Regions from separate parts of the Chelatococcus sp. XZ-Ab1 genome, predicted to be linked through region 2. Evidence: predicted binding sites of a transcription regulator. Region 2 holds the regulator's gene; each other region holds the start of a gene.
What was found. The regulator PhoB, encoded in region 2, activates phosphate uptake and scavenging genes when phosphate is short. The targets are predictions, from matches to a motif close to TGTCATNNANCTGTCAT.
Positions count from the first base shown of each region.

Region 1: a site for PhoB is predicted at 2,339-2,355, ahead of P2T65_RS15905 (PhoX family phosphatase). Genes of this name have one in related genera too.
Region 3: a site for PhoB is predicted at 3,012-3,028, ahead of P2T65_RS02660 (UDP-2,3-diacylglucosamine diphosphatase). Genes of this name have one in related genera too.

Region 1 is NZ_JARKII010000010.1:162,112-168,662, reverse strand. It holds gene P2T65_RS15920 (NAD(P)H-hydrate dehydratase) at 1-148, opposite strand, end outside; gene P2T65_RS15915 (P-II family nitrogen regulator) at 354-692, shown strand; gene glnA (type I glutamate--ammonia ligase) at 751-2,160, shown strand; gene P2T65_RS15905 (PhoX family phosphatase) at 2,405-4,393, shown strand; gene P2T65_RS15900 (BMP family ABC transporter substrate-binding protein) at 4,463-5,533, opposite strand; gene P2T65_RS15895 (ABC transporter permease) at 5,639-6,551, opposite strand, start outside.
Region 2 is NZ_JARKII010000007.1:168,673-175,223, reverse strand. It holds gene argF (ornithine carbamoyltransferase) at 1-231, opposite strand, end outside; gene P2T65_RS12300 (aspartate aminotransferase family protein) at 231-1,430, opposite strand; gene P2T65_RS12295 (GcrA family cell cycle regulator) at 1,802-2,347, shown strand; gene phoB (phosphate regulon transcriptional regulator PhoB) at 2,438-3,139, opposite strand; gene phoU (phosphate signaling complex protein PhoU) at 3,178-3,897, opposite strand; gene pstB (phosphate ABC transporter ATP-binding protein PstB) at 3,927-4,736, opposite strand; gene pstA (phosphate ABC transporter permease PstA) at 4,778-6,532, opposite strand; gene pstC (phosphate ABC transporter permease subunit PstC) at 6,525-6,551, opposite strand, start outside.
Region 3 is NZ_JARKII010000001.1:545,698-552,248, reverse strand. It holds gene P2T65_RS02670 (hypothetical protein) at 78-1,085, shown strand; gene P2T65_RS02665 (glycosyltransferase family 1 protein) at 1,094-2,128, opposite strand; gene P2T65_RS02660 (UDP-2,3-diacylglucosamine diphosphatase) at 2,128-2,961, opposite strand; gene P2T65_RS02655 (DMT family transporter) at 3,097-4,065, shown strand; TPP riboswitch at 4,106-4,212, shown strand; gene thiM (hydroxyethylthiazole kinase) at 4,243-5,013, shown strand; gene thiE (thiamine phosphate synthase) at 5,010-5,684, shown strand; gene thiD (bifunctional hydroxymethylpyrimidine kinase/phosphomethylpyrimidine kinase) at 5,704-6,507, shown strand; gene P2T65_RS02635 (TRAP transporter substrate-binding protein) at 6,509-6,551, shown strand, end outside.

The sequences.
Region 1 (6,551 bases), on a different contig from region 2:
CGATGCGCTGGGGTCCTGCCACCCCGGCGAGCACCCGCTCGGCCACCGCCTGCCCCGCCCGTTCCATCAGCACGATGCCCGGCGTGCCACCGGCTATGGTGCGCCCATCCGCCGCAGCCATCTCGGCGCAGGTCATGAGCTCAAGCATCGGGCATTCTGCCGCTGCGATGGCAGCCCCCTCGCCGGGGTCGATGAAAAAAGTAGCATCTGCACAATTTTTAGCCTCCAAATGTCGTCTGGCTGCAACATTGCGTGGCAGGGAGCGGCCAATTCCCCGTGGCAGGCCGATCGGCTTTGATGGTAAGAGCCACACGAGCTGTTTGCACTGACTGATCCTGCGGAGGCTGCACGGCATGAAGAAGATCGAAGCGATCATCAAACCCTTCAAGCTCGACGAGGTGAAGGAGGCGCTTCAGGACGTCGGCCTGCAGGGTATCACCGTCATCGAAGCCAAGGGTTTCGGCCGCCAGAAGGGCCATACCGAGCTCTACCGCGGGGCGGAATACGTCGTCGACTTTCTGCCCAAGGTGAAGATCGAGATCGTTCTTGCCGACGAGATGGTCGACCGGGCGGTCGAGGCCATCCGCAAGGCGGCCCAGACGGGCCGGATCGGAGATGGCAAGATTTTTGTATCCACGGTCGAGGAGGTCATCCGCATCCGCACCGGCGAGACCGGCACGGACGCGATTTGATCCGACCTACGCCACCCCACGGGCCGCAGACGGCCAGTTCCACTAGAGGATGATAATGATGAAGAGCGCTAAGGACGTGCTCAAGCTGATCAAGGACGAAGACATCAAGTATGTCGACTTCCGCTTTACCGATCCGCGTGGCAAGTGGCAGCACGTCACCTTCGATGTGTCGATGATCGACGAAGACATCTTCGCCGAAGGCACGATGTTCGACGGCTCTTCGATCGCCGGCTGGAAGGCCATCAACGAATCCGACATGCTCCTCATGCCGGACCCGGCCACCGCCACCGTCGATCCATTCTTCTCGGCCGCGACGCTCTCCATCGTCTGCGACGTTCTCGAGCCGACCACGGGCGAGGCCTACAACCGCGACCCGCGCGGCATCGCCAAGAAGGCCGAGGCCTTCCTGCAGTCGACCGGCATCGGCGACACGATCTATGTCGGCCCCGAGGCGGAGTTCTTCGTCTTCGACGACGTCAAGTTCACGGCCACCCCTTATAACACGGGCTTCAAGCTCGATGCGGCGGAGCTGCCGATCAACGGCGACACGGACTATGAGGGCGGCAACCTCGGCCACCGCATCCCGACGAAGGGCGGCTACTTCCCCGTGCCGCCGCTCGATTCCGGACAGGACATGCGTGGCGAGATGCTCGCGGCCATGGCTGCCATGGGCGTCAAGGTCGAGAAGCACCACCATGAGGTCGCCTCGGCCCAGCACGAGCTCGGCATGAAGTTCGACACGCTGACGCTGATGGCCGACCAGATGCAGGTCTACAAGTACTGCATCCACAACGTGGCCCAGAGCTACGGCAAGTCGGCCACTTTCATGCCGAAGCCGGTCTATGGCGACAACGGCTCGGGCATGCACGTGCACCAGTCGATCTGGAAGGGCGGCAAGCCGCTGTTCGCCGGCAACAAGTATGCCGACCTCAGCCAGGAATGCCTGTGGTACATCGGCGGCATCATCAAGCACGCCAAGGCCATCAACGCCTTCACCAACCCGTCGACCAACTCCTACAAGCGTCTGGTCCCGGGCTTCGAGGCGCCGGTGCTGCTCGCCTACTCCTCGCGCAACCGCTCGGCCTCCTGCCGCATTCCGTGGACGAACTCGCCGAAGGCCAAGCGCGTCGAGGTGCGTTTCCCCGACCCGACGGCGAACCCCTACCTCGGTTTCGCGGCCCTGCTCATGGCCGGCCTCGACGGCATCCTGAACAAGATCGACCCCGGCTCGGCGATGGACAAGGATCTCTACGACCTGCCGCCGCGCGAGCTGAAGAAGATCCCGACCGTCTGCGCCAGCCTGCGCGAGGCGCTGCAGTCCCTCGACAAGGACCGCGCCTTCCTCAAGGCCGGCGGCGTGTTCAGCGACGACTTCATCGACGCCTATATCGAACTCAAGATGCAGGACGTCATCCGCTTCGAGCACACGCCGCACCCGGTCGAGTTCGACATGTACTACTCGGTCTGATGCAGCGCGGGGGGCCCTTCCGGCCGCCCGCACCGGAATATGGCAGCCGGGGTCTTCGGGCCCCGGCTGTTTCGTTTCAGGGTCCTTCTCCACCGTGGCCTGGGTCTCGCAGGCGCCATGGCCGATGGAGAAACGTCGTCTGCGGGCGTCATCGGTTACAGTCGATCGCGGGACGTAGTGTCATCCATCGGACATGCCCCGGCCCTAACTGTGAGCGGCTGATTTTCCATCGGGGGATCCCAGGATGACCGACGCTGAGCTGACTCGCTCCCAGGCTTACGAGGAATCAGAGAACCTCGGCCGCAACACGAGCGACAATCCCAGCATGGGCGAGATCATCGCCCGGCGCTTCAGCCGCCGCGACCTGATGCGCGGGGCGCTGGCCGTCACCGCCATTTCGGCCACCGTCTCGCCGCTGGCGCTCGCCACGGCCGAAAAGGCGCGCGCCGAGACCGACGCATCGGCCTTCCGCTTCAAGGAGCCGGCGGCGGGTGTCGACGAGCGGCATCATGTCGCCGAGGGCCATGACGCCGACATTCTCATCCGCTGGGGCGACCCCGTGCTGCCCGGCGCGCCGGCGTTCGATCCGAAGAGCCAGAGCGCCGAGGCGCAGGCCGGGCAGTTCGGCTACAATAACGACTTCCTCGGCTACATCCCCCTGCCCGGCGCCGCCGACCCGTCGGCGCACGGCCTCCTCGTCGTGAACCACGAATACACCAACGAGGAGCTGATGTTTCCGGGCATCCCGCCCCAGCACACCAAGGACGTCCGTTTCAAGGACATGACGAAGGCGCTCGTCGACATCGAGATGATGGCGCACGGCGGCTCGGTCATCGAAGTCCGCAAGGTGAACGGCAAGTGGCAGGTGGTGCCGGATTCGAAATATGCGCGCCGCATTACCGCCGAGACGGAAATGGAGATCACCGGCCCGGCCGCCGGCGCCGAGCGCATGAAGACCTCCTACGATGCCGAGGGGCGCAAGGTGCGCGGCATGCTCAACAACTGCGCCGGCGGCATCACGCCCTGGGGCACGTGGCTGACGTGCGAGGAGAACTTCAACGGCTACTTCTGGGGCAAGGCCGACGGCCACCCCGAGGAGGCGGCGCTGAAGCGCTACGGCGTGCCCGGCAATTCCTACAACTGGGGCCAGCACTACGACCGCTTCGACCTCGCCAAGGAGCCGAACGAATCGAACCGCTTCGGCTGGGTGGTGGAGATCGACCCGCTCGACCCCACCTCGGTGCCGAAGAAGCGCACGGCCATGGGCCGCTTCAAGCACGAGGGCGCGGCGAACATCGTCAACAAGGACCGACGCTTCGTCGTCTACCAGGGCGACGACGAGCGCTTCGACTACGTCTACAAGTTCGTCACCGAAGGCCGGGTCGATCCGGCCGACCGCGCCGCCAACATGGACCTGCTCGACAGGGGCACGCTGCATGTCGCCCGCTATGACGCCGACGGCACTGGCGAATGGCTGCCGCTCGTCTTCGGCGAGGGGCCGCTGACGGCGGCAAACGGCTTTGCCAGCCAGGCCGATGTCGTCATCGAGGCGCGCCGCGCCGCCGATCTCCTCGGCGCCACCAAGATGGACCGGCCGGAGGACGTCGAGGCCAATCCGCAGACCGACAAGGTCTATGTGATGCTGACCAACAACGCGCGCCGCAAGGCCGAACAGGTCGACGCCGCCAATCCGCGCGCCAACAACGAGTTCGGCCACATCATCGAGATGCTGCCGGAGGGCGGCGATCATGCGGCGCGCAAGTTCACCTGGGAAATCCTCGTCAAATGTGGCGACCCCTCGATCGCCGACGTCGGCGCCACATTCTCCTCGGCGACGAGCAAGGACGGCTGGTTCGGCATGCCGGACAACTGCGCCATCGACAGCGAGGGGCGCCTGTGGGTGTCGACGGACGGCATGTCCGAAAAGAGCACAGGCCGCACCGACGGGCTTTTCGCTCTCGACACGGAAGGCGCGGCGCGCGGCACCTCCAAGCTGTTCTTCCGTTGCCCGGCGGGTGCGGAGCTCTGCGGCCCCATGCCGACGCCGGACCTCACCACCTTCTTTGTCGCCGTGCAGCACCCCGGCGACGATGGCAAGGACTGGTCGGCCTTCGGCCGCATCTCGACCTTCGACGATCCGGCGACGCGGTGGCCGGATTTCCAGGACGGCATGCCGCCTCGCCCGTCGATTGTCGCCATCACGAAGCGGGGCGGCGGCAAGATCGCCGGCTGAGTGCTCCGTTAAGACGCAAACGGCCGGCGCCTTTGCGCCGGCCGTTCCGCCTGCAGTCCCTGCCGCCGTCTACTGCGGCAGCTTGTCCTCGATACCCTTCACATAGAAATTCATGCCGAGCACCTGCTCGTCTGATAGAGCCGCGCCACCCTTGCACTCCACCTCGCTGCCGTCCTGCCTGAATACGGGGCACTTGAAAGGATTGAGCTTGCCGGAACGGATCGCCTCCTCCGTCTCCTCGGCCATCTTCTTCACATCATCCGGCATGTTGGTGTAGGGCGCCATCTTCACCATGCCGCTGTCGAGGCCACCCCAGGTGTCCTCGGACTTCCAGGTGCCGTCGAGCACGGCCTTGGTGCGGGCGACGTAATAGTCGTTCCAGTTGTCGACGATCGCGGTCAGCTGCGTCTTGGGCGCGAAGCGAATCATGTCCGACGCCTGGCCGAAGCCGAAATGGCCGCGCGCCTCGGCCGCCTGCAGGGGCGCCGGGCTGTCGGTGTGCTGGGCCATCACGTCGACGCCCTGGTCGAGCAGCGCCTTGGCGGCGTCCGCCTCCTTGCCCGGATCATACCAGGAATTGGCCCAGACCACCTTGATCTTGATGTCCGGCCGCACCGACTGGGCGCCGAGGAAATAGGCGTTGATGCCGGCGACGACCTCGGGGATCGGATAGGCGCCGACATAGCCGATGACGCCCGTCTTCGACATCCTGGCCGCGATCTGGCCGATGACATAGCGGCCCTCATGGAACTTCGCCGCATAGGTGGACACATTGTCGGCGCGCTTGATGCCGGTGGCGTGCTCGAACTTCACGCCCGGATATTTCTTCGCCACCTTGAGCGTCGGCTCCATGTAGCCGAAGGAGGTGGTGAAGATGAGCTTGTGGCCGGTGCGGGCGAGCTGCTCGATGGCGCGCTCTGAATCGGCCTCCGGCACGCTCTCGACGTAGCTCGTCTCGACCTTGTCGCCGAGCGCCTTCTCGATGGCCTTGCGGCCGACATCGTGCTGGTAGCTCCAGCCGTGGTCACCGACCGGCCCCACATAGATGAAGCCGACCTTGAGCTTGTCCTGCGCGCTGGCAGCGCCGGCAACGAGCGCCATGGCCGCCGTCGCCAGAAGATGGGTGAATAGACGCTTCATCGTGGGTCCCTGTCACTCGAATGGGGGCTGGTCTTGTCCGCCCGCAGGACGCCGCCCCCTGCGACGTCCCCTCTCCGGCACGGCGGGACGGACGAACTTAGCAAGCTACCGGTCCGGCACGAAAGGTGCGCCGAGCGAACCCGGGGCACCGGTGTCGCGCCGCCGACCGAGCGAGAGGACGACGAGCGCGACGATCGTCGCAAGATAAGGCAAGGCTGACAGCGCCTGGGACGGGATGCCGATCGCCGCCGCCTGCGCATGGAGCTGCAGCACCGTCGCCGCCCCGAAGAGATAGGCGCCGAAGAAGGTCCAGCCGGGCCGCCAAGCCGCAAAGACGACGAGCGCGACCGCGATCCAGCCGCGCCCGGAGGTCATGCCCGGCGACCAGAAGCGCGTATAGACGAGCGAGAGATAGGCCCCCGCGAGGCCCGCGCAGGCGCCGCCGAAGAGGATGGCGACGAAGCGCACGCGCAGCACCGGCAGGCCGAGAGAATGGGCCGAGGTCTGGTTCTCGCCCACCGCCCGCAGCAACAGGCCCTTGCGGGTGTGGAACAGGAACCAGCCGACGCCGAGACAAAGCAGGAGCGAGGCGTAGACGAAGGCATCCTGGCCGAAGAACAGACGCCCAACGAGAGGCAGGTCCGAGAGCCCCGGGATGTGGAGATGCGTGATGGGATCGCGCCGGGCGCCGATGAAGGGCGCACCGATGAGCCCGGACAGGCCGAGGCCAAAGATGGTCAGCGCCAGGCCCGAGGCGACCTGATTGGCGGCGAGGCCGAGCACGGCGAAGGCGAAGAGCGCCGCCGTCAGCCCCCCGGCAAGAATGCCACAGAGGACGCCAAGAAGGGTCGAATCGAACAGGATGGCGCCAGCAAAGCCGCAGGCGGCGCCCATCGCCATCATACCCTCGACACCCAGGTTGAGAACGCCGGCCCGCTCGGTGACCAGCTCCCCGAGGGCGGCGATGAGGAGCGGCGTCGATGCCGTGACGATGGTGAGCAGAATGGCTTCGACAATG
Region 2 (6,551 bases):
CATCAGGGGCTCGCCACCGAGTTCGCGCATGGCGAGGTCGAAGGAGACGCGCGTGCGCGTCGACGGCTTGTCGAAGATCATGGCCAGCACCTTGCCGGCGAGCGGCTTCTCCTTCGGCGGCTGGCCTTTGCGGCGCCCGGCCTTCAGCGCGGCGCTGGCGTCGAGCACCTGGCGCAGGTCGTCTTGCGTGAAATCGGTGAGGTCGAGGAAGTGGCGCACGGAGCCGCTCATCACGCCGCTCCCTTCTCGACCGAGCGGGCGGCCTCGACGGCCGCGGCGGTCGCCTCCAGGCGTTCCAGCGCCTCGCTCACCTCGGCCTCGCCGATGGTGAGCGGCGGCAGCAGCCGCACCACGTTATCGCCGGCGCCGATGACGATGAGCCTGTTGGCCCGCGCCGCATCGACGAATTCCGTATTCGGCACGGCCAACTTGAGGCCGAGCATCAGCCCCTCGCCGCGCACCTCGGCGATGACACCAGGATGCCTGTCCTTGAGCGCGGCAAGGCGCTGCTTGAGGAGCAGGCCGGTCCGCGCCACCTGATCGAGGAAGCCGGGCGCCAGCACCACGTCGAGCACCGCATTTCCGACCGCCATGGCGAGCGGATTGCCGCCGAAGGTTGTGCCGTGAACGCCATAGGTCATGCCGCTCGCCGCCTCGGCGGTGGCGAGGCAGGCACCCATGGGGAAGCCGCCGCCGATGCCCTTGGCCACCGCCATGATGTCCGGCGTGATGCCGGCCCATTCGTGCGCGAAGAGCTTGCCCGTGCGGCCGACGCCGCTCTGCACCTCGTCGAGGATGAGGAGGAGGCCCCGCTCGTCGCAGAATTTGCGCAGGCGGCGCAACGCCTCGGGCGCGACGGCGCGGATGCCGCCCTCGCCCTGGATCGGCTCGATGAGGATGGCGCCGGTCTGCGGGCCGACGACGGCCTCGAGCGCCTCCCAGTCGCCGAAGGCGACCTGGTCGAAGCCTTCGACCTTGGGGCCGAAGCCCTCGAGATATTTCTTCTGGCCGCCGGCGGCGATGGTCGCCAGCGTGCGGCCGTGGAAGGCGCCCTCGAAGGTGACGATGTGGAAGCGCTCGGGCTGGCCCTTGGACGAATGGTAGCGCCGGGCCATCTTGATGGCGCATTCCAGCGCCTCGGCGCCGGAATTGGTGAAGAAGACATTGTCGGCGAAAGTCGCATCGACCAGCCGCTGGGCGAGCCGCTCGCCCTCGGGGATGCGCACGAGGTTCGACGTGTGCCAGAGCTTGCCGGCCTGCGCGGTCAACGCCTCGACGAGATGCGGATGGCAATGGCCGAGGGCGTTGACAGCGATGCCGGCGCCGAAATCGAGGTATCGCTCGCCGCTTCGCGTCACGAGCCACGCGCCCTCGCCCTTCTCGAATTCGATGTCGGCCCGCGCATAGGTCTGCAGAAGCGGCGAAGTCACGTCTCTCGTCTCCGCGATGAGGCGCCGGCCTGCCGCCGGACGCCTCGGATTTTCCCGAAAATCAAAGTGCCGCCCGGGCAGGGGCGGCACCGTCCACAATTTTAGATGGGTCACAGGGACTGTCAATTCAATCGCATTGATACGATCGATCAGCCGGCGCCCGATTGCTGTCACGATCTTGGGGAAAACGCAGATCGGCCGGCGCGAAGCCTTGCTCGTGCCTTCCCTCATATTGTAGCTTCCGAGCCACAGACCACGACATATCGTGTGGCCAATTCCCTATCGGCGCTACCTGCAGCAGGATGCGACGAGGCGAGAGCCTCTTTCGCGCTCCCCTTGCGCGCGCCGGAACGAGCCGGGCGGAGAGAGCGATGAGCGATCAGAGCAATACCTGGAGCGACGAGCGGGTGGAGCTGCTGCGCAAGCTCTGGACCGAAGGCCTTAGCGCCAGCCAGATCGCCGCTGAGCTCGGCGGCGTGACGCGCAATGCCGTCATCGGCAAGGTGCATCGCCTCGGGCTTTCCGGCCGCGCCAAGTCGGCGGCACCGGCGGCCTCCCGGCCGCGGAAGGCCGCGCACACACGCAGCCCGAGCCATCCTATGACGCAGCCATCGGGCCAGACCGTCGTGCGCGGCAACACAGCCCTCGCCGCGGCGCCCGAGCTCGAGACCGAGGCGGTGCCGCAGGAACAGTTCCAGCCCCAGGACGAGGTGGTCGTGCCGCTGAGCGAGCGCGTGACCATCATGGAGCTGCGGGAAGCCATGTGCCGCTGGCCGATGGGTGACCCGACGACGCCGGACTTCCGCTTCTGCGGCGCGCGCTCCCTCCTCGGCATGCCCTATTGCGCGCACCATGCGCGCATCGCCTACCAGCCGGCGGCGGACCGTCGGCGCGAGAAGAAGGTGATGCGCTCCTGACCGGGGACAGAAGCGGCCAGCAAAGAGGCCGGAGCGGGCCGCTCCGGCCTCTTTGCTGGCCGCACCGGGGGATGGCGGCAGCATCGCGCTTCACTCCGCGTGCGAAAAGGTCTCGTCGAAGGAATAGCCGGCGCCGCGCACCGTGCGGATCGGGTCCGGCTTGCGGGCCCGGTTGATGGCTTTGCGCAGGCGTCCGACATGCACGTCCACCGTGCGCTCGTCGATATAGACGTCGTGGCCCCAGACGCCGTCGAGCAACTGCTCGCGCGTGAAGACACGGCCGGGGCTCTGCATCAGGAACTCGAGCAGCTTGAACTCGGTGGGGCCGAGGTGAAGCTCGCGGCCAGAACGGCGTACGCGCCGGGTCTCGCGGTCGAGCTCGATATCGCCGGCGGTGAGCACGGTGGCCACATGGCCCGGCTTGGCGCGGCGCAGCAGGGCACGCACGCGCGCCAGGAGCTCCGGTACGGAGAAGGGCTTGACGACGTAATCGTCCGCGCCGGTCGCGAGACCGCGCACGCGCTCGCCCTCCTCGCCCCGGGCGGTGAGCATGATGACGGGCAGCCGTTCCGTTTCCCGGCGGGCACGCAAGCGCCGGCATAGCTCGATGCCGGACAGTCCCGGCAGCATCCAGTCGAGCAGCACGAGGTCCGGGACCTGCTCGCGCAGGCGCACCTCGGCCTCGTCACCGCGCGCGACGGCATCGACGGTATAGCCTTCGGCCTCGAGGTTGTAGCGCAGGAGGAGTGTGAGCGGCTCTTCGTCTTCGACGATGAGGATACGGGGTCCCATCGGTCCTTCCGTGGTGGACGCTGGCGCGTGATCGACACTTACTGCCGGCCGGAGACCGGCACGGTGGTGAAGCTCGAGTCGTCGCTCTTCGGCCGTTCGGCGGCGAGCGGCTTTCCGGTGACAAGATAGTGGATGGTCTCGGCGATGTTGGTGGTGTGGTCGCCGATGCGCTCGATGTTCTTGGCGAGGAACAGGAGATGCGTGCAGAAGCTGATGTTGCGCGGGTCTTCCATCATGTAGGTCAGCAGTTCGCGGAAGATCGAGGTGTAGAGCGCGTCGATGCGATCGTCGCGCTGCCACACGTCGAGCGCGCGGGCCGTGTCCTTCTGCGCATAGGCGTCGAGCACATCCTTGAGCTGGGCCTGCACGAGGTCGCTCATGTGCTGCACGCCACCGACGATCTTCTGCGGCTGCATCTCGTTGCTGATGGCGACGACACGCTTGGCGGTGTTCTTGGCGAGGTCGCCGACGCGCTCGATATCGCCCGCCACGCGGATGGCGGAGACGATCTCGCGCAGGTCGACCGCCATCGGCTGGCGCTTGGCGATGGTGAGCACGGCGCGTTCCTCGACGTCGTGTTGCAGGGCATCGAGCCGCTCGTCAACGGCGATGACCGCCTGGGCGAGGGCTGCATCGCGCCGCACGAGGGCTATCGTCGCATCGCCCAGCATCTTCTCGGCGATGCCACCCATCTCGGCGATCTTGCTGCGCAGGGTATCGAGCTCGACGTCGTACGAGCTGACGATATGATCGGTCATCGTCGGCAATCCTTGTTGCTGCGGCAGCCTCAGCCGAAGCGCCCAGTGATGTAGTCTTGCGTCCGCTTGTCCTGCGGCGCCGTGAAGATCTGCTCCGTCGGCCCCTCTTCCACGAGCTTGCCGAGGTGGAAGAACGCCGTGCGCTGCGAGACGCGCGCCGCCTGCTGCATCGAGTGCGTGACGATGACGATGGTGTAGTTCTCGCGCAATTCGTCGATCAACTCCTCGATCTTTGCCGTGGCGATGGGATCAAGCGCCGAACACGGCTCGTCCATGAGGATGACCTCGGGATTGACGGCGATGGCACGGGCGATGCACAGGCGCTGCTGCTGGCCGCCGGAGAGGCCGGTGCCCGGCGAGGCGAGACGGTCCTTCACCTCCTCATAGAGACCGGCGCGCTTGAGGCTCATGGTGACGACCTCGTCGAGGTCGGCCTTGGAGCTCGTGAGCCCGTGGATGCGCGGCCCGTAGGCGACGTTCTCGTAGATCGACTTGGGGAAGGGGTTCGGCTTCTGGAACACCATGCCGACCTTCGCCCGCAACTGCACCGGGTCGAGATTCCGGTCATAGATGTCGCTGCCGTCGATCTCGATGCGGCCGCTGACGCGGCAGATCGGTATCGTGTCGTTCATCCGGTTGATGCAGCGTAGGAAGGTGGACTTGCCGCAGCCGGACGGGCCGATGAAGGCGGTGACCGCCTTCTCAGGAATGTCAATCGAGACATCGTGCAAGGCGTGCTTGTCGGCGTAATAGACGTTGACCTCGCGGGCCACGACCTTCGTCGCTGCCTCGTCCGCGACTTCGGCCACCGTGGCCTTCGCCAGCTCGATGTTCGGCATCGTCGTCATCATTGAGAACTCCCTTCGGCCCGCGACGCGGCTCACCAGCGGCGCTCGAAGCGGCGGCGCAGCAGGATGGCGAGACCGTTCATGATAAAGAGGAAAGCGAGCAGAACCAGGATGGCGGCGGCGGTCTTGGCCTGGAACAGCGGCTCCGGCAGGTCCGACCACAGGTAGATCTGTACGGGCAGCGCCGTCGCCGCATCGGTGATTGAGCCCGGTACGTCGACGATGAAGGCGACCATGCCGATGAGGAGCAGCGGCGCGGTTTCCCCCAGCGCATGCGCCATGCCGATGATGGTGCCGGTCATGATGCCGGGCATGGCGAGCGGCAGCACGTGGTGGAACACCGCCTGCTGGTGCGAGGCGCCGATGCCGAGCGCCGCCTCGCGGATCGACGGCGGCACCGACTTCAGGGCGGCGCGGCTCGCGATGATGATCGTCGGCAGCACCAGGAGAGCGAGGACGAGACCACCGACGAGTGGCGCCGAGCGCGGCAGGCCGAAGAAGTTGAGGAACATCGCAAGGCCGAGCAGACCGAAGACGATCGAGGGCACCGCCGCGAGATTGTTGATGTTGACCTCGATGAGGTCCGTCAGCCGGTTCTTCGGCGCGAATTCCTCGAGATAGACGGCGGCACCGACGCCGATCGGCAGGCACAGGACCAGCGTCACCAGCATGGTCAGCGCCGAGCCGATGAGAGCTCCGAGAATACCCGCCTGCTCCGGCTCGCGGCTGTCGCCAGAGGTGAAGAAGCGGCTGGCGAAATGCGACGCTACCATGCCGCGCTGCTTCAGGTCCTCGAGCCAGGCGACCACCTGGTCGTCAAGCCGACGGTTCGCCTCGGGTTGGGTCAGGGTGAGGATGTCCCACCCACCCGCCGTCACAGCGTCGGTATTGGCCAGCGGCACGAGCACCGTGCCGCGCGCCTCGGAGGCGCCGATCTCGGTCAGCTTGACGATGCCGCCGTTGATGAAGACGAGTTTCGAGGGCAGGTCAGCCGTCAGCCGCTCGGGCGCATCAGCCGCGGCAGCGCGTGCCTCGGCGGCAGCGGCATCGCCCTCGAGGTCGGCGATGCGCTTCTGCAGAGCCTCGCGCTGGTCGCCGGCGACATCGGCCGCCGCGGCGGTCAGCCGTGCGGCCTCGCGACGGTCGGCGGCCGCCTCCTCGCGCAGGCTCTCCTTGACCTCGGCAAGGGCGCGGGCGAAATCGGGGGCCGAGCTCGTCAGCACCACGTCCTCGCCGTCCAGCGTCACCTGCGCCTGCCCTTGGCCGACGCTCTCGCGCCGCCCGGTCATCAGGCCCTTGAGGTAGAGGTCGGCCGCGTCGTCGAGCAGTGCCTCGATCGTCACCGGCTGGCCGATGGCGGAGGGATCGGCCAGCACCCGATTGCGCAGCGTCATCGCCGCGCCAGACGACAGAAGGTCGTTGTTGAGCTTGCGGCGCAAGGCACGCGTCGTGACCTGCGGGAAGAGTTCCTGCAAGCCCCTGCGCAGCACGGCGTCATAATCGCCGCTGCGCAGCGCCTGCGGATCGGTGGTGCCGTCGCTGGACACCTGCTCCAGCGTCGGCGTCACCGTCATGGTCAGGCGATATTCGGTAAAAGCCGGCATCGCCTTGACGATGACGTCGCCGATCAGGACGACGAGGAAGATCGCCGCGAGCGCGATTGCGCCGATGCCATAGGCACGGAACCGTGCCTCCGCGGCGTGGCGCCGCCTCAACCGCGCCTGGGCCTCGGCCGACGAGAGACCGAACCGACGGGCGCCTTGAGGGGGTGCAGCAATGTCAGTCATATTGCTCTCGGTATTTGCG
Region 3 (6,551 bases), on a different contig from region 2:
TGCACTAGCCTGTCGCCTGTCGTCGCTGTGCTGAGCGGCGGCGCTGCGTGTGAGTGAAACGAGTACGGACGGGCCGCATGACCGAAAGCGACAAGCCGCTCGACGATGCAAGCTACGAGGCCATCGAGGCCGCGGTGATGGAGAGCGAGCGCGGGCGCTGGTTCCTCAACGAGTTCGCGCGCCGCAACCGCAACAGCGACACGCTTTCCGTGCTGCGGGCGATCGAGAAGATGCAAGGCGCCATTCCCGGGCGCTCGCCCCGGCTCGTCTATCTCGAATCCGAGATCGCGGATATCGCGGCGCTCGTCGCGACCGGGCAGGCCGCGATCGCAGCCACGCGGCGGGACGATCCCGTGCCTGAGGCGGACGAGAGCACCGATCCCGTGCTTCGCACCGCCCGCGCCGCCGCCGACGGCATGGCGAACGCCACCGAGCAGATCCAGGACCTTGCCTGGGCGCTGCGCGAGCGTGGCGCCGAGGAGACGCTGTGCACCGCGCTGGAGAAGCATGCCGGCGACCTGCACACCCTCGGCCTGATGCAGGACATCACCGTGCGCCGCCTCGGCCAGGCGCTCGCGCTCCTCGCCAGTGTCGAGCAGCGCCTGCGCGGCCTCGCCCCGCGCGAGGAAGCGCCCCGCGCCGGACGCGACAAGCCCGACGTCGTCGTGAGCCTGCCCGGTGGCAGCGACAACGGCCTGCGCCGCCGACGCACCGACGCACCCGCCCGCATGTCCGCTGCGCCGGAAACGACCTCGCAAACATCACGCCCGGACGATGCCGCGAGCCATCCGGCTCAACCAGCGCAGGAGGCGTCGCCGTCAGACGAACCGCCGGTCGCGCGGACCGCGCCGAGCCCGGGAGAGGTGCAGCCCGCACGGGTGCGGCGCTATGCCGGCAATGTCGTCTTCGTCGATCCCGGCAACACGCGCCGCGGCAGCGCGGCGCTTGCCCGGGACGAGGCGCCACAGCCCGTTCCGCAGCGGCAGGAGACGGCGCAGAAGAGCGACGAGCCGCGCTTCGAGCCGTCCGTGCTCGCCGCCTTCGACGCCCTGAGCTGGCAGGAGAAGCTGCGCCGCTTCACCTGAGCGTGTGGTCAGGCGGCCAGCGGCACGCCGCCCGCCGAGGCGTTCGCCTGCACGATGTTGTCGAAGAACTGGCCCGCGCTCGCCCGCCAGCTGTAGGTGAGCGCCAGATCGCGGCAGAGGCTGCGGTCGATGTCGAGCGCCGCGAGCGCTGCGGTGCGCAGGTCCATGTCGAGGACCCCGCAGCCGGTGCCCCCCACCACGTCGAGCGGGCCGGTGACGGGGAAAGCGGCGACAGGCAACCCGCTGGCCAGTGCCTCCAGCAGCACGATGCCGAACGTGTCGGTCAGGCTCGGGAAGACGAAGACGTCGCTCGCGGCATAGACCTCCGCCAGCGTCTCACCCGTCAGCGTGCCGAAGAAGCGCGCCTGCGGGAAGCTCTGTTGCAGGCGGGCGCGCGCCGGCCCGTCGCCCACCACCACCTTCGTGCCCGGCAGGTCGAGCTTGAGGAAGGCCTCTAGGTTCTTTTCCACTGCGACGCGGCCGACATAGAGGAAGACCGGCGCTGGCACGCCGAGCGCGCCACGTGCATCCGCCCTGGGGCGAAACAGGTCGGCGTCGACGCCGCGCGACCAGCGCATGATATTGGCGAAGCCGCGCGCGCCGAGCTCCCGCGCCAGCGTCGGCGTGCTCACCATGACGCCCGCGCCGGCGTTGTGGAAGCGTCGCAGGGCGGCGTAGCCCCAGCGCTCGGGCACCGGCAGGCGCGCCGACAGATATTCCGGAAAACGTGTGTGATAGCTTGTCGTGAAGCCACGGCCCTCGGCGAGGCACACGCGCCGCATGGCGAGCCCGATCGGCCCCTCCGTCGCGATATGGACGAAATCCGGCTTCAGTTCGGCGAGCATGCGACGCATCCGGCGGGTGCCGGCGAGTGCCAGTCGGATTTCGCCGTAGGACGGCAGGGGCACGGTCCTGAAGGCGTCGGGCGTGACGAAATGCACGTCCGCGCCGAGCGAACAGGCATGGGCCGCCACGTTCTCCAGCGAGCGCACCACGCCGTTGACCTGCGGACGCCAGGCGTCGCTGGCGATGACGACGCGCATCATGCCGCCACCCTGGCCGCCTTCGCGGCGCGTGGGGGCTGGTCGGCAACCGGTTCGCCCGCCATGGCAGCGCGCTGCGGCATGCGTCCGGCCCAGTTGAGGATCTCGAGGCTCCCGTCGTAATGCTCGACAAGCGCGGTGCAGGATTCCACCCAGTCTCCGGTATTGATGTAGCTCACGCCGAAATCCTCGTGCATCGCGGCATGGTGGATGTGACCGCAGATGACGCCGTCCACCTCGTACCGCCGCGCTTCCGAGGCGAGCAGTTCCTCGAAGCGGCCGATGTAGTTCACGGCATTCTTGACCCTGAGCTTGGCCCAGGCAGACAAGGACCAATAGGTCAGACCGAGCCGCCGCCTGACGACGTTGAGATAGGTATTGATCGTCAGCGCCGCGCCGTAGGCCCAGTCCCCAAGAAGCGCGAGCCACTTGGCGTGGCGCACCACAAGGTCGAAGTGATCGCCGTGGATGACGAGATAGCGCTTGCCGTCCGCCGTCTCGTGGATGGCGTGTTCGACGATGTCGATGCCACCGAAATTGCTGCCCACATAGTCGCGCAGGAACTCGTCGTGGTTGCCGGGCACATAGATGAGGCGCGCCCCCTTGCGCACCTTGCGCAGCAGCTTCTGCACCACGTCGTTGTGGGCCTGCGGCCAGTACCAGCCCGACTTCAGCCGCCAACCGTCGATGATGTCGCCGACGAGGAAGACCGTGTCGGCATCATAGTGGCGCAGGAAGTCGATCAGCAGCTCCGCCTGGCACCCCTTGGTGCCGAGGTGGACGTCCGAGATGAACAAGGTCCGGACGCGGACAGCGTCGCTTTCTTGGGACACGGGGGCAGATCCGTCCGTCTGATCGCGTTGACCCTAAAGAGCCGATTCACATCTCACTTTGATGACGTGCTCCGTTCCCGTGCCCCCGGCGCATGACAGGCTTGCCGCGGCGGGCCTTGGGCAAGCCGATGTTTCGTGGTTTGGTTACGCCTGTATCCAAGGCGGCAGAGTGTCGTGAATCCCCTCCTAGGCATTGGCCTTAAAGTCCTCTCGGCGCTTTCGTTCACCCTGATGTCAGCGGGCATCAAGCTCGTCAGTACGGCGTTTCCGACCGGGGAACTGGTCTTCTTCCGCTCCGCTTTCGCGCTGGTGCCGCTCCTCCTGTGGCTCGGCTGGCGCGGCGAGTTGATCGACGCGGTACGCACGAAGAACATCCTCGGCCACGCCCGCCGCGGCGTCATCGGCTCCACGGGCATGTTCTGCGGCTTCTTCGCCTTGTCGTTCCTGCCCCTGCCCGATGCCATCTCGATCGGCTACACGGCACCGCTGATCGTCGTCATCCTCGCGGCGCTCGTGCTGAAGGAAACAGTGCGGGTCTATCGCTGGACGGCGGTCGCCGTCGGCTTTGTCGGCGTGCTCATCATGCTCACGCCGCATTTCCAGTCGAGCGTGCTCGTCAACGGTTTTGGCGACGGCGCGGCCATCGGTGCCGTCTTCGCGCTGGTCGGGGCCTGCTGCGCCGCGGGCGCGACGGTGGAGGTGCGCCGGCTCATCAGCACAGAGAAGACCGGCGCGGTCGTCTTCTACTTCTCCATGCTGACGACGCTGCTCGGCCTGTCCACCATCGTGCTCGGCTGGAATGCGCCGACCTTCACAGAGTTCTCGATCCTCGTCGGCATCGGCATTCTCGGCGGCCTCGGGCAGATCCTGCTGACGCAGAGCTATCGCTATGCCGATGCCTCGCTGGTCGCGCCGTTCGAATACACCACCATGATCTGGGCCATCCTCATCGGCTGGTTCATCTTCGGCGAGCTGCCGGTGCCGGCCGTCATCATCGGCTCGTCCATCGTCATGGGCTCCGGCCTCTTCGTCATCTGGCGCGAGCATCGCCTCGGCCTCGAGCGCCGCCGCGCCAACGCCGCCGCCCCGCCGCGCGCCACCTGAGCCGCGCTTGCATTGCACGGCGAGCCGCCTTAAAGCCACACTGATCTCCTTGGGGTGCCCATAAGGCCGGGCTGAGAGGCGCAATGCGTCAACCCACCGAACCTGAACCGGGTCGTGCCGGCGGAGGAATGCGAGATGCGAAACGACGGGCCCCCGCCCGGGCGGACGGACAGGACCATGCGATCCGGCGATTTCTCCGCCCATGTCGCCCACGAGATCCTCGTGCGGTTGCGCGGACGGCAGCCGCGTGTCCATGCCATCACCAATGCGGTGGCGAAGAACTTCACCGCCAACATGCTGCTCGCGGCCGGTGCCGTGCCGTCCATGACCGTCGTCGCCGACGAGGTCGCCGACTTCACGCGCCGCGCCGATGCGCTGCTCGTCAACCTCGGCACCCTCGATACGGAGCGCCGCGCCGCCATCCCGCTCGCCATCGCGGCGGCCGAGGACGCGGCCCTGCCCTGGCTGCTCGACCCGGTGTTCGTCGACGCCTCGCCCCGCCGCCTCGCCATCGCCCAGCAGCTTCTCGCCCGCAAGCCGAAGGTGCTGCGCGCGAACGCCGCCGAGTTCGAGGCCCTGGCGCGCCGGCCCGCGGACCGCAAGGGCGCCATCGACCTTGCCCGCGAGCGCGGCTGCATCGTCGCCCTGACCGGGCCGACGGACATCGTGACCGACGGGCGGCACTCGATCTTCATCGCCAACGGCCACCGGCTGATGGCCCGGGTCACGGCCATGGGCTGCGCGGCCACCGCTGTGGTCGCCGCCTGCCTCGCCGTGAGCGACGACGCGCTTCTCGCCACGGCCTCCGGGCTTGCCATCATGGGCATCGCCGCCGAGGTCGCTGGCGAGAAGGCCGGCGGGCCCGGCACCTTTCCGCCCCTGCTGCTCGATGCGCTCGACGCGCTGGACGACGCGGCCATCGCCGCCCGGCTGAGGTGCGAGCAATGAAGGTCGACCTCAGGCTCTATGCCATCCTCGATCCGGAGCGCACGCGCGGCCGGAACCTGGCCGACCTCGCCCGTGCGGCGGCCACAGGCGGCGCTACCCTCGTCCAGTACCGCGATAAGCACGCCGGCACGCGCGACCTCGTCGCCCGCGCCCGCGCCATCAAGGCGGCCCTCGCAGGCACCGGCGTGCCGCTGCTCGTCAACGATCGGGTCGACGTCGCGCTCGCTGCCGGTGCGGACGGCGTCCATGTCGGCCAGGACGACATGGACGCCGCCGATGCCCGCCGCCTGCTCGGTCCGCAGGCCATCATCGGCGTCACGCTGAAGACGCAGGCTCACCTCGGGGAGCTCGCCACCCTGCCGGTCGACTACGGCTGCATCGGCGGGGTCTTCGCCACCGGGAGCAAGGACAATCCCGATCCGCCGGTCGGCCTCGCCGGTCTCGCGCGACTCGTCGACAGCGCTCGCGGAACACGGCCCGGCCTGCCCGTCGGCGCGATCGCCGGCATCGATGCGACCAACGCCTCCGCCGTCATCGGCGCCGGCGCCGACGGCATAGCCGTGATCTCTGCCCTCTTCATGAGAGAGGACGTGGAGGCGGCAGCACGCAAGCTGCGCGGCATCGTCGACGGGGCGCTTGCGGCTCGCGGCGCGACCGACGCCGGACGCTGAGGGAAGGAAACACGGAACCATGGCAGCGATCGCTGTGACCATCGCCGGCTCCGATTCGAGCGGCGGCGCCGGCATTCAGGCCGATCTCAAGACCTTCTCGGCGCTCGGCGTCTATGGCGCCAGCGTGATCACGGCGTTGACGGCGCAGAACACGCTCGGCGTGCAGGCGATCCACGACGTGCCCGCCGCCTTCGTGGCGCAGCAGATCGATTCGGTCTTCTCCGATCTTTTCGTGCGCGCGGTGAAGATCGGCATGCTTTCGCAGCCCGACGTCATTGCCGCCGTCGCCGAGGGGCTCGACCGCCACGGCGCGACGCGCATCGTCGTCGATCCCGTCATGGTGGCGACGAGCGGCGACAGACTGCTGGCGCCGGCCGCCGTCGACAACCTGCGCAGCCTGCTGCTGCCCCGTGCCCTCCTCGTCACGCCCAACCTGCCCGAGGCGGCCGCGCTCGTCGACATGCCGGTGCCGCACGACGAGGCGGCGATGCAGGCCGTGGGCGAGCGCATCCTGGCGCTCGGCCCGAAGGCCGTGCTGGTCAAGGGCGGCCACGGCTACGGCGCCGACAGCACCGACCTTCTCGTCACGCCCGATGGTGTGCACCGCTTCTCGGCACCGCGCGTGGCGACCAAGAACACGCACGGCACCGGCTGCACCCTCTCCTCCGCCATCGCCGCCCAGCTCGCCCGTGGCGCGACGCTCGAAGAAGCGGTGGCCGGCGGCAAGGCCTATGTCAGCGCGGCCATCGCGGCGAGCGAGCGGCTTGCCATCGGCGCCGGCCACGGCCCCGTCCACCACTTCCACCAGTGGTGGGTAAACTGACATGAGCAAGGTCAACAGCGACGCCATGCGGACCAACCGCCGCC